Regions from separate parts of the Marinifilum sp. genome, predicted to be linked through region 3. Evidence: riboswitches for the same ligand, from Rfam matches in the RefSeq annotation. Region 3 holds a riboswitch; each other region holds the start of a gene.

Region 1 (4,298 bases), 460 kb from region 3:
TTCTAATTGTAATGATTCAAAAATCTAACCAAGTAATTAGAGAGAAGAGTGCATTTAATACTCTTAGCTATCAGTAATTATTTCCCAACGTGAAAAATGCAACATAAGTCTTTTGTGGTGCACAATGTAATAATTTCTAATTAGAAAGAAGATGTATTTGTAATTAGATTTCTCATTGATTTGAAGTTGAAACTTATTTGCTATTAGGGTTTTGGATTTCTAGTTTTGTGTGTATTAAACCAAATTTATAACACATTAAAAACTAAAAGAATTGAAAACAAAATTAAAATCAGGTGATATTCTTAGTAAAGATGGATTAGCTAAAGTAAAAGGTGGTGATGGAGATGACAGAGATTATGTTATTGTTATTGATGATGGCCAGAGTATTAGGACATGTATATATAGTTATGCGCAATTATTATATTATGGATATTGATCAAATTAGGCACTATTCTAAACTCCTTATTTTTTATATTAAGATCATTAAAATATTACATATTAATCATTTAAATTATTAAAATGAAAAGAACATTATTATTACTTTTAATTGCTTTTGTAGCACTAACAACTACTGCTCAAGAAAAAAAAATAACTGTCAGTTATTATAATTCGAATGAATTTGGATTGGCCATATTTAGTAATAAAGGCATTTACCCTGAGTTAAGAATTGCAGCAGATAATGAACAAATCAAAGATGCTACATATTCATTTTTTTTAAGAAAAGAGTATATCCTTGATGAGTCTATGGGGGTTGATTTATCGTGTGGATTAGGTTTTTCTTATTCAGATTTGGATGAAGAATATATGCGACTTCCGGTTTATATTACTAAAAAGAAAGTGTTTAGTGGCAACCTAAAACTAATGGTTGGACTTGAGTTCAAAACTGAATTTGCTGATGAATTTAAAGTATTACCCAAAATAGGGGTAGGTATTAATTTTTAAATGATTTAATAAAATGTGAAAAACTAAATTTTACTTCATTGCAGCTATTGCTGTTTTTGCATTTGCATCATGTGATAACAACACAGATGTTGAGACTGTTGAAAATGAACATCACATCAACAAGATTAATGCGTCTGAGTTTATAACATTTGAAAATAATATAGATGTAATGATACCTTCTGGAAAGACTAAAGCTAATGCTAAGGTTGAAACAATGTGGGATGCTTATCAGGAAATCGTTGAATACTCTGTAGATTCAACAAAACAAACTGAATACCAAGAAGCTATAGAACAATATTCGGATATATTAAAGCCTATAGGTAATAACGAATATGAACTTATCATTAGTGACCCTGTAGTGGCTCAGAAATTTAATTCTAATGGGGTTTTAGCAGTTGATAATAATGTGTATCTTGCTGAAGAAGATAAGATTACAAAGTATGAACAAGAAGGAGAAACCTTAAGGATGGTTGCAGAGTTTGATAGATTTGCTGAGATTCCTGATGGAGGTGGAAGTGGTGGCTACACCCCAGTCGATTTTGTTATTACAAAAACGGGAGAATGGTTAAGTAATCCAATTGCAGTAAATGTAAGTAGCCACAGAAAGGTGAAAGTGCGATGGACAACACTAAAGATAGGGTACACTTATATGCAGCAAATAGATATGTAAATATGGATGGTGATAAGTCATTCACTATTACTAATCCAGTAGTGAAATTTTATAGAGGTTCTAGTGCATCAGGTACGGCATTTGTTTTTGATGACTTTAATTAGATCGAATTGTAAATAATTGTGATATATTTTGGTGTAAATTTTATTATCCAGTGAGGCTAGCCTCACTGGATTTCATATCATGTAATATGAAGTAGTTTTAAACTGTCAAGTTTTGAAATAGGTTGGAGGTGCGATTATATCGACTTAAGAGAGAATTGTCCTTAGAAATATTGGAAGCAAAAATGCTTAATACATTAATCGAAGTTTCTGAGCAAGAATTAGATTACCCTGTTAGAAACATATTTTTATACAAGCAATTGAAAAAATCAAAGAAAACACTAGGCGGAAATAGTGTTTTGTATGTATTGTGGACTCTCTCCTATCATTATTTCTTTACAGTGTAAATTAAGATAAGTAGATAGTTTCAGAGACACAAAATCGACACCATCAAGAAATCGGTCTTAAAAAACATTGAAAATAAGCGATATAAAGGGTAGGGTTCAAGTCCCGCCCCGGGTACTTAGGATGAAAGCCGTTTCAGAAATGAAAACGGCTTTTTTATTGCATTAAACTTTCCTGTTTCATAGCAGCCTTGTATGTAAAAAAATAATATCTACTTTTGCCAGCATAATGGTTCCAAATGCACCTTCTTGTGCATGAAGGATTAAAAGGGAATGCAGTGAAAATCTGCAACAGTTCCCGCTGCTGTAAGTCTGGTTCCTATTTTTGGAATCGTGGTTTTTATACTACAGCCACTGACAGGAAAATGCCTGTTGGGAAGGCTTAAAAACCAAGATAAGTCAGAAGACCTGCCATTATGTAATTAAACATTTTGCTTCCGGGACAGAAGTTTGTGTTTGGGACTTATTGTATACTGTTCTGAATATCTCTTGTCGTAAGTAGGATTGCAAAGTGAAGTTATTAATGTTTTAATATCTTACGATGCAAAAGATTTACTTTGTAGCAATCATGCTACTTGTTAGTGCAGGAATTGTTAATGCACAAAATGCAGTACTAAAAGGGGTGGTAACCCAAAAAGACAACCAGCAAGCTATGCCAGGTGCTAATGTGTATTTCTCTGGAACTACAAAGGGAACAGCGACCAATAACAAAGGCGAGTATAAAATTAAAAATCTTAAACCGGGCGATTACGATTTGGTTGTATCCTTTTCAGGATTTAGTCGCCAAAAGCACAAAATTACCATTAAAGAAGGGCTTAATGTACTAAACTTTGCAATGGAGGAATCTAAAAGTCAGTTGGGAGAAATTGTAGTTACAGGAACAGGTACGGCTCACCATCTAAAAACGGCACCAGTGCAAACTGAACTTATAAGTAAGAAAACCATTGCTAGTATTGGAGCTTCAGACTTTAATGATTTGATGATGAATGTGAGTCCTTCATTCGATTTTAATCCTGGAACTATGGGTTCATTTATGACGATTAACGGATTGGGAAATGATTTTATTCTTGTGCTTGTGGATGGCAAACGTATGTATGGAGATGTTGGTGGAAATAATGACTTAAACAGAATTAATCCTGATGATGTGGAGCGCATTGAAGTGGTAAAAGGTGCGTCCTCTTTGCTTTATGGATCGGATGCTATTGCGGGAGTTGTTAACATCATTACCGAAAAATCAAAGCAAAAGGTAAATGTTTCCAACACCAGCCGTATTCGCGAATATCGAACCTATCAACAAAGCAATACGGTTGATCTTAACCTGGGTAAGTTCTCATGGAATGGAAATTTTAATCACAAAAGAAGTGATGGATGGCAATTGAGTCCTTTTGAAATTGACGATGACGAATTGGTTGAAACAGAGGCAAAAGCTCAGAATAAATACAAGGATAAAACATTCAGCCAATGTTTAACTTTTAGGGCTACAGATAAACTAGAGGTTTATGCAGGGAACTCATATTATGAGAAGGATATGTATCGGCCACAATCTGTAGGAAAATATGGCTATCATTTTACAGACAAAACTTTCGAAGTTGGTGCAAAATATCTATTGAATAAGAGAGACTATTTGTCTGTTGATTACAACTATGACAGATTCCGTTATTATTACAGATACAATCAGGAGTATAAGGACTATATGCCTGGTGATAAATCTATCAATAATGATCAGCGAATGAACAATGTGCGTTTTAAATTCGTGAAAGAGATTTCTAAAAACAATAAATTAACAATAGGGGAAGACTATTTGGAAGAGAAAATGGTTTCGAACCGATTGAAGGAAGGCCGAGCGGAATCGCATACTATATCTGTATATGCTCAAGATGAAATGACATTTTTTGATAAGCTAAACATTGTTGCTGGTGCAAGAGTAGTTAAGCACAAAGAATTCGGAAGTGCCTTCACTCCAAAAGTATCCTTACTGTATAAGTTAGATCAGTTTAATTTTAGAGGAACTTATGGATATGGTTTTAAAGCTCCGACTTTAAGAGAATTGTATTACGCTTACGAAAAACGAGGGAATTTATTTTTGGGAAATACTGATTTGGATCCGCAAAAATCACAATTTTCTTCATTGGGAGTAGAATTTCACAATAGTTTCCTTACTGCTAGTATTACGGGTTACATAAATAATGTAGATGACTTGATTGCCTATGAAACAATTGATCTGGAGCCAGATGATGCGGA
Region 2 (4,298 bases), 2.1 Mb from region 3:
ATTCCACCTTTATATTTTATAAACATTTCATTCACATATTTCAAACACTCGTGCCAAAATCCAGTATCCGTTAATTCGTTAATGGCAAATGGCCCATTGGGAAACATGCCTTGTGTAAGATTATTAATAATGATTCCAACACCGTAAACACCACCTGGTACGATTCCATGAGGATCAATAAAGAAAACAAAACCTGCAGCCATTATAAAGGTTCCTGCAATCACTAAAGTGTATTGATAAATCCATTGATAGGATAAAAATTTGTTTTTCTGTAGTAAAGTCATTTCTTTAATCTTTTATATTTCTGAATACATAATTGTGAGATATAGGCATTGCAATACCAGTTTTGCAATGAATTGTATTGAAAACCAATGTTGTTTAACCAGCCTATAGATTAGGAAAAGGTGCACCAGAATAAATACTGCTATCATATCCTGGCAATTAAGAAAGTATTATAAGTGAATACTCTTTGGAAATTGAACTTTCACAAGTAGGTACAGAAAAATAAAGAAACAGCTATTTTTAAGCATGATTCAATTACTTTTTAATTAAAAAACTCACACTTAAAATCCTTCAAGTGCTTTTATTTAGCAAACTTTTTCTTACATGCACTTCTATCCAGGAAGCAATATGTAATTAGTAATTATTTGGCAGGTTTCCTGACTTTCCTCAATTGCAACAGCCTTCCCCTTCTCATACAGATTAGAGTGGCATGACGGAATTGCATTTGTGTTTCACCAAGCTGGCAAAACTGAGAATTACAGTAGCGGGTACTGTTCCGGATTTTCACCGGATTCCCTTTTGATTCAATCTTCCGAAAGGATGAGTTGATCACCAAAATCGAGACAAATGTATTGTATTTTTTTTTGCATATAAACCCAGCCACTCGCAAAATAAAAGTGTTGTATAACACAAATTCGAAGAACTACAGTACCTATTCTAAAAAGCCTTAATCCCTAATATTTCTTCTGAACAGCGTATGGTAAAAAATATTTAATCAATAGCTTAAGCAAGTGGCACTTTCTAAATTGAAGACATGTATCCATTTTAATTTGCTTTTTTGATTTGTTTTTTGATAACTTTGCCTTCGATAATAAAATAAGATATCCCGTAAAGGGATTTAAAAGGGAATCATGTGAAAATCATGAGCTGACGCGCAACTGTGATTCCGACCTAAAGTTTGTAAGAACAAAGCCACTGTTCCAATGTGAGGAATGGGAAGGCCTTATAAACCGGAAAGCCAGGAGACCTGTCTTATTTGAGTAAAGATTGAAGCTTTCGCGAACCAAAGCAAAAAATCAGGTCTTCCGTTTAGAACATTATTCCTTTTGTTCGAGAATTACCTGTCTTTTTTCTGTTTGCAAGCATTCAATTGTAACAATTAATGTTTTAGCTATGCAAGCAACAAATAACACTCCTCGCGTAATGGAGTTTACACATCACTTTTTCCTGTGCAAATTGCTTTTTTGCACAACTACTTCTGTAAACAATCTTTGTAATAAAATTTGGTATTGATTCCTGACTAGCCCTCGAAATCAATGTCGATAAAGTGCGGCTTCCCAAGGTGGTTCAATTATTTCAATTGTGTTCTGATAAGGTTTTATAGCATCATATCGGTAAGTATCAGTCACAATTGATGAGCTGTAATTAGATTAGGCTTTTATTAGGGAAGCCGCACTAAATCCTTTTAAAATCCATGCTTATGAGTTTTTTAGAACTATTCGCTAAACCTGGAACTGCCTCAACCATCATGATTATGTGTATTGTAGCAGTGCTTGGTATTCTGTTTGGTAAAATCAAAATCTTAAAAATTAAACTGGGCATTGCCGGAATCCTATTTTCGGGATTGCTAATCGGACATCTGGGAGCTGAAACTGATCCGCACGTCCTACACTTTATCAAAGAGTTTGGTTTAATTCTTTTTGTATATTCCATTGGACTTGAAGTTGGTCCTCGCTTACTTCCCTCCTTAAAAAAGAACGGATTAAAAATCAACATGCTTGCAGCAGGCATTGTTATTACCGGTTTTTTTACCGCTGTAGCAGTAAAATTCATTTTTAATGTGCCTATTTCGGTAATTACGGGAGTAATGTGTGGAGCAGTAACCAACACCCCTGCATTGGGCGCAGCTCAGCAATCCATTGGCGATATATTAAATAATGCTGATTTAGCTGCCGCAAGCACACAAACTGTTGGGATGGCCTATGCCGTAGCTTACCCTTTCGGGATATTCGGTATTATCATCACCATGATCGTTCTTAGAGTAATCTATAGAATTAATGTAAAAAAGGAAGAAGAACAATACAGAAAAGAGATAACAGGATTGGATGGAAAGCTGATTGCCATTAACATCGAAATTACCAATCAAAATATTATTGGTAAGAGTATTGAATTTTTAAGCAATACTTGCAATAAGGATTTTGTTCTTTCGCGCATCCAGAGAAAGGGTGAGTTTTTGGCTGCTGATTCTGATTTAATCATAGAACAAGGAGACAAATTATATGGTGTTTCGAGCCAGGTAAACTTTAAGAACATTGAGCTGAACCTTGGTAAGATTAATGAAACAAAAGAACAGGAAATTAGTGGTAGACTTGGAATGAAACAAGTAATGATTACCAATAAAAAGCTGGCAGGGCAAAGTATCAAGCAGATTGGAATATCACGTCGTTTTCCTGTAAATATCACCAGAATTTATCGCAATGGTGTTGAATTGATGCCTACCGAAGAGGATAGTATCGAATTTGGTGATACCGTTAGAATTGTAGGTGAAAAATCTGCACTCCCTCAAGTTTCAAAGTTACTTGGTAACTCGGTAAAAGAGCTTTCGCACCCTAATATATTACCTATTTTTATGGGAATATTGTTAGGAGTTTTAATTGGTTTAATTCCTATTCACATTCCAGGATTACCCGCTCCAGCCAAATTGGGATTGGCTGGCGGCCCCTTATTAATTGCATTAATCCTGGGTCATACCGGAAGAATTGGCAAGATGGACTTTTACATGACCCCCAGTGCCAACTTGTTTATTCGTGAATTGGGTATTGTTCTCTTCCTTGCCTGCGTTGGGCTTTCTTCAGGCAAGCATTTTATTGAGACACTGCTGAACGAAGGTTACATTTGGATGCTATACGGTGTAATCATCACTTTTGTACCACTCATTACTTTCGCAATCATTGCAAGAATTTTAAAAATCAACTACCTGTCGATATGCGGTTTGCTTTCAGGGTCGATGACTGATCCTCCTGCTTTGGAGTTTGCCAATTCAATAGCACCTGTTCAGGCACAATCTACAGCCTATGCCACGGTTTACCCATTGGTGATGTTCCTGAGGGTATTGCTGGCTCAGGTGTTGGTGTTGCTTTTTAGCTAATTGATCCTTTTCAAATTAATTATCTGGTAATTGAAAGAATAATATAATGAAAGACAATAGAATACAATTTAAAAAATACACCTCTCGCAAAGAGCAATTAGAAGCTCAATACAATTGGGAATACTTCGCAAAACAACACAAAAAAGGCAAGCTTACCGCACGTGAGCGAATTGAGATCCTTTTTGATGAAAATAGCTTTGAAGAAATTGACGCATTCGTAAAGCCTGCCGGTGACATAACAACACACATTTATGGTGATGGTGTGATTTGTGGTCATGGAAAGATTAATGGACGCAAAGTATTTGCCTTTGCTCAAGACTTTACTTTTATGGGTGGATCTCTAGGTTCTGTTCATGCTGAAAAAATCATGAAAGTTCAGGATATGGCTCTTAGTATGGGGCATCCTATTGTTGGTTTGATCGATTCGGGTGGAGCCAGAATACAAGAAGGTGTTGCCAGTTTGGCAGGATATGCTGGAATTTTTCATCGCAATGTGAAATCATCAGGGGTAATTCCTCAAATTTCGGTTATTCTAGGGCCTGCTGCAGGAGGTGCTGTGTACTCTCCTGCCCTTACCGATTTTATTTTTATGTGCAGACATACAGCATACATGTTTGTTACTGGTCCAGACGTTGTAAAAGAAGTTCTTAATGAGGAAACAAGTTCTGAAGAATTGGGAGGTGCCGATATCCACGGCTCAAAAAGTGGAGTTGCACAATTTATCTACGACGACGAAGAGCATACTCTATTGGGGGTGCGTAAACTTTTACAATATCTGCCTTCTAACAATGTAGATTTACCTCCTCTTACCGGCAATGAATTCGAAGCACCTGAAAACCCGGGAAAATTAGGCCTCATCATTCCCGAAGAAGCCAATATTCCTTACGACATGCTCGATATCATTAAAAATTTGGTGGACAAAAACAGT
Region 3 (4,298 bases):
GGCGATCCAATGGTGATGAAATCAAAGGTATTCGAACAATATATCGATGCGATTATTGCTGCTGACATTCCAAATCTTAAAACAATCAGAATTGGTACAAAAACATTAGCTTACTGGCCATATCGTTACACCAGCGATGATGATGCCGGGCAATTGTTGGATGTGTTCAAAAAGATTCATGATAATGGATTGAACCTTTCTGTAATGGCACACTTTAATCATATCAACGAAATGAGCAGCCAAGCTGTAGAGCAAGCTGTGAAAAATATTCGAGCTACAGGTGCGGTAATTCGTACTCAATCTCCATTAATGAAACACTTGAACTTTGATGCCGACATGTGGGCTCGCATGTGGAGAAAACAGGTAGACTGGGGAATGATTCCTTACTACATGTTTATTGCTCGTGAAACAGGTGCTCAAGAATACTTTGCCGTTACTTTGGAAGAGGCTTGGAATATATTCCGTAGAGCCTACTCTCAAGTTAGTGGTGTTTGTCGTACAGTTCGCGGACCAAGTATGTCGGCCAACCCCGGAAAAGTTCAGGTTTCCGGTATCAGCGAAATCAACGGAGAAAAGGTTTATGTTTTGAACTTTATTCAAGGAAGAAACTCCGACTGGGTTGGACGTCCATTCTTTGCAAAATATGATCCTAAAGCACTTTGGTTAGATGATTTGAAACCAGCTTTCGCTGATAAATTTTTCTACGAAGAGGCTTAAACCATCAAGATATTATATTTCAAGTTCTAGACCTGTCAGTTTCTGATGGGTCTTTTTTTTGAATTCAATATCAATTATTACCATCCCACAAGTCATGCTCTGACTGTCATCAAGCGGTAAATGTCAGGCTATGACTCGAAAAACACAACCTGCTTTCTGTCTTACATCTTCGAAACCTGGTTCCCGGCAGTAAACCATTGATACCCTCACTCCAGTGAGAGCATCAACCACAAAAAGAAGAACCATCCCACAAGTCATGCTCTGACTATTACCAAGCTGTAAATGTCAGGCTATGACTCGAAAACACAACCTACTTTCTATCTTACATCTTCGAAACCTGGTTCCCCGCAGTAAACCATTGATACCCTCACTCCAGTGAGAGCATCAACCACAAAAAGAAGAACCATCCCACTAGTCATGCTATGACTATCACCAAGCTGTTAATGTCAGGGTATGACTCGAAAACACCACCTGCTAACCGCGCCAATCTCCAGGAAATATCAACCACAAAAAAACACCATGCCCCAAGTTATGCTCTGACTATCACCAAGCTGTAAATGTCAGGATATGACTCGAAAACACCACCTGCATTCTGTCTTACATCTTCGAAACCTGGTTCCCCGCAGTAAACCATTGATACCCTCACTCCAGTGAGAGCATCAAACACAAAAAGAAGAACCATCCCCCAAGTCATGCTCTGACTGTCACCAAGCTGTAAATGTCAGGGTATGATTCTAAAAATGAAACTGGTATCAGAATTTTTAGTCTGATGTTATAAAACAATACCCACAGATATTTGATAAATTTCCTTTGGATTTGATTTAATAATAAATACTTTTGCCACCACAAAGGTTTTTCACTTTTACCGCTAAAAGTGTAAAATTAAAAGGGAATGCCGTGAGATTCGGCAACAGTTCCCGCTGCTGTAAGTTCCATTCCTTAGGGAAAAATTACTTAATATCCTACGCCACTGGTTAATTCAACCGGGAAGGCTTTTAAGTATGGAATAAGTCAGAAGACCTGCCTTTGTTGACAATAGATTTTGCAGTCTACGGGGATATGGACGATAATCAACTATAATATCAGGTTTTCACTGGCTTTTCATACATGCGTTAGAAAACATGACTGTTATCTGTAAAATCTATAATTTATTTAAGATGATTATGATTTGTAAAGAACAGGCATGTATACAAAACAAGCAAGCAATTCAAGCATAGGATTAATGCTAAAATCCTTTCCTACAGTTCATCTATCGATAATAGGCAGAACATGTATTCAAACATATCATTCTAAAAATGAAGCAAACAACCTCATTCCTAAAGGCTTAAACAACACAAGCCTAATCGTTAAACTAAAGATTCGCTCTATCTCTTTTAAATAAAACCATGAACAAATTCCTAAAAATTAGTTTGATTGCAATCTTTATTCTTAAGCTCAGTCATACAGCCACTTCGCAAACGAAAGTAGATACAAGCAAAGTATACAATCTTCATGAAGTTAATGTTGTCCGAGACAAAGTTCAGAATGAAATTATTCCTGTTCAAGTTTTATCAGGCAAGAAGCTTAAAAGTCTTAATGCTCACTCTGTTGCAGATGCTATCAGATATTTTTCCGGTATTCAAATAAAGGACTATGGTGGTATTGGTGGATTGAAAACCGTTAATGTTAGGAGTATGGGAAGTCATCATGTTGGTGTTTTTTATGATGGCATTCAAATTGGGAATGCTCAAAATGGCATTGTCGATCTTGGCAGGTTCTCTTTAGATAATATGGAAGCAATCTCCATTTACAATGGACAGAAAAGTGCTCTTTTCCAGCCTGCGAAAAACTATGCTTCAGCAAGTGCTTTATTCTTAAGAACCAAGACTCCGATCTTTAAGGATTCGAAAACAAATCATCTAAACGTAGGATTCAAAACCGGATCTTTTGACTTGTATAACCCGAGTGTGTTGTGGGAACACAAACTCAATGATAAAATAAGCTGTTCTTTCAACACTGAATATATGTATACATCCGGAAAATACAAATTTACCTATGCAAAAAAAGATGGATACAAAACCACTGAAACCAGAAAAAACGGCGATGTTAAAATGATACGTGTTGAAGGAAGTTTATTCGGTAAAATTAAGAGTGGAAACTGGAAAACAAAACTGTATCTATATGATTCAGAACGCGGATATCCAGGTGCTTCCGTCAGAGAAGAACCTGGTAAATTCAGACATCAGGACAGACAGTGGGACAATAATTTTTTTATTCAGGGATCCTTTAAGAAAAAGCTGACAACCAATTACAGCCTATTGTTGAATGCCAAATATGCTTATGACTATATGCACTATTTGTCAGATCCCAGATTAGATGTTTCTACCATGTATGTGAATAATCACTACAAACAACAAGAAGCATATTTCTCTGCTGCTCAACTCTACAGTGTAAATGATTTGTGGAGTGTTTCTCTGGCAAGCGATATACAATACAATACCCTTGATGCCGATTTAATCAATTTTGTCTACCCTGAAAGATATACCTACTTGAATGCTCTGGCCAGTTCTATCTGTTTTACAAGATTAAAAGTTCAAGGAAGTTTACTACATACAAGGGTTATAAATTCAACAAAAGTTGAGGGGGGAAAAGCGAAAAACATGAGTGAATTTACTCCAACGCTAGTATTCTCCTATCAACCTTTCTCTGAAAACAATTTTCATATTCGAGCTTTTTACAAACGAGTTTTCAGATTGCCCACATTTAATGATTTGTACTACACTTTTATCGGGAATAAAAATCTGAATCCGGAATTTACCACACAGTATAACATTGGAGCAACCTATCATAAGTTATTCGAATCAGGATTGATAAAAAGCATTAAACTTAAAGTAGATGCCTACTACAACGAGGTAGAAGATAAAATCATTGCCATGCCCACCTCAAATCAATTTAGATGGACAATGATTAATCTGGGAGAAGTTGAAATTAGGGGCATTGATGCTTCTATTTCTACAATGTTCAAGTTCAGAGATGTTTCTATAAATACACTATTAAATTATACCTATCAAAAAGCACAAGACTTTACAGATAGAAGCAGTGAGTGGTACGGTGGGCAAATTCCTTACATCCCTTGGCACAGTGGATCGGTAGTTTCTAACATTAGTCATAAAGGTTGGGGGCTAAACTATAGCTTCATCTATACAGGTGAAAGATATGAAGCTGTTGCAAATATAAAAGAAAATTATGCTCAGCCATGGTACACTCATGATCTGTCCATTTCTAAAGAGATCCAATTCAGTAAATATTCTTTACGATTAACCGGAGAAGTAAACAATTTACTAGACCAACAATATGAGGTGGTTCAGTGTTATCCAATGCCAGGAACCAATGTCAAACTTAAATTCAATCTTATCTTATGAGAAAAGCCTATACAAAATTTTCTATTTTGTTGCTAATGGTGGCAGTATTTCTTGCATCCTGCCGAAAGGACGAAGAGATAATTAGCCCAACCGAAACTGAAATCACTACACCCGAAGAGTCTGGTCCCATAAAAGGCTTTTTCCTCTTAAACGAAGGAAATATGGGGAGCAATAAAGCAA

The links. Region 3 has a riboswitch for cobalamin ahead of ACO05S_RS08770 (TonB-dependent receptor). Riboswitches for the same ligand answer to the same signal wherever they lie in the genome.
Region 1: another riboswitch for cobalamin. It lies ahead of ACO05S_RS06835 (TonB-dependent receptor); the one in region 3 lies ahead of ACO05S_RS08770 (TonB-dependent receptor).
Region 2: another riboswitch for cobalamin. It lies ahead of ACO05S_RS16435 (putative transporter); the one in region 3 lies ahead of ACO05S_RS08770 (TonB-dependent receptor).

Annotation. Positions count from the first base shown of each region.
Region 1 covers NZ_OZ246019.1:1,726,468-1,730,765, reverse strand. Annotated here, with positions in the region: gene ACO05S_RS06850 (hypothetical protein) at 272-436, shown strand; gene ACO05S_RS06845 (hypothetical protein) at 520-942, shown strand; gene ACO05S_RS06840 (hypothetical protein) at 1,112-1,612, shown strand; cobalamin riboswitch at 2,271-2,487, shown strand; gene ACO05S_RS06835 (TonB-dependent receptor) at 2,599-4,298, shown strand, end outside.
Region 2 covers NZ_OZ246019.1:4,234,811-4,239,108, reverse strand. Annotated here, with positions in the region: gene ACO05S_RS16440 (YitT family protein) at 1-284, opposite strand, end outside; cobalamin riboswitch at 633-854, opposite strand; cobalamin riboswitch at 1,085-1,271, shown strand; gene ACO05S_RS16435 (putative transporter) at 1,703-3,370, shown strand; gene ACO05S_RS16430 (acyl-CoA carboxylase subunit beta) at 3,417-4,298, shown strand, end outside.
Region 3 covers NZ_OZ246019.1:2,183,865-2,188,162, reverse strand. Annotated here, with positions in the region: gene ACO05S_RS08775 (KamA family radical SAM protein) at 1-717, shown strand, start outside; cobalamin riboswitch at 1,550-1,759, shown strand; gene ACO05S_RS08770 (TonB-dependent receptor) at 2,103-4,118, shown strand; gene ACO05S_RS08765 (DUF5074 domain-containing protein) at 4,115-4,298, shown strand, end outside.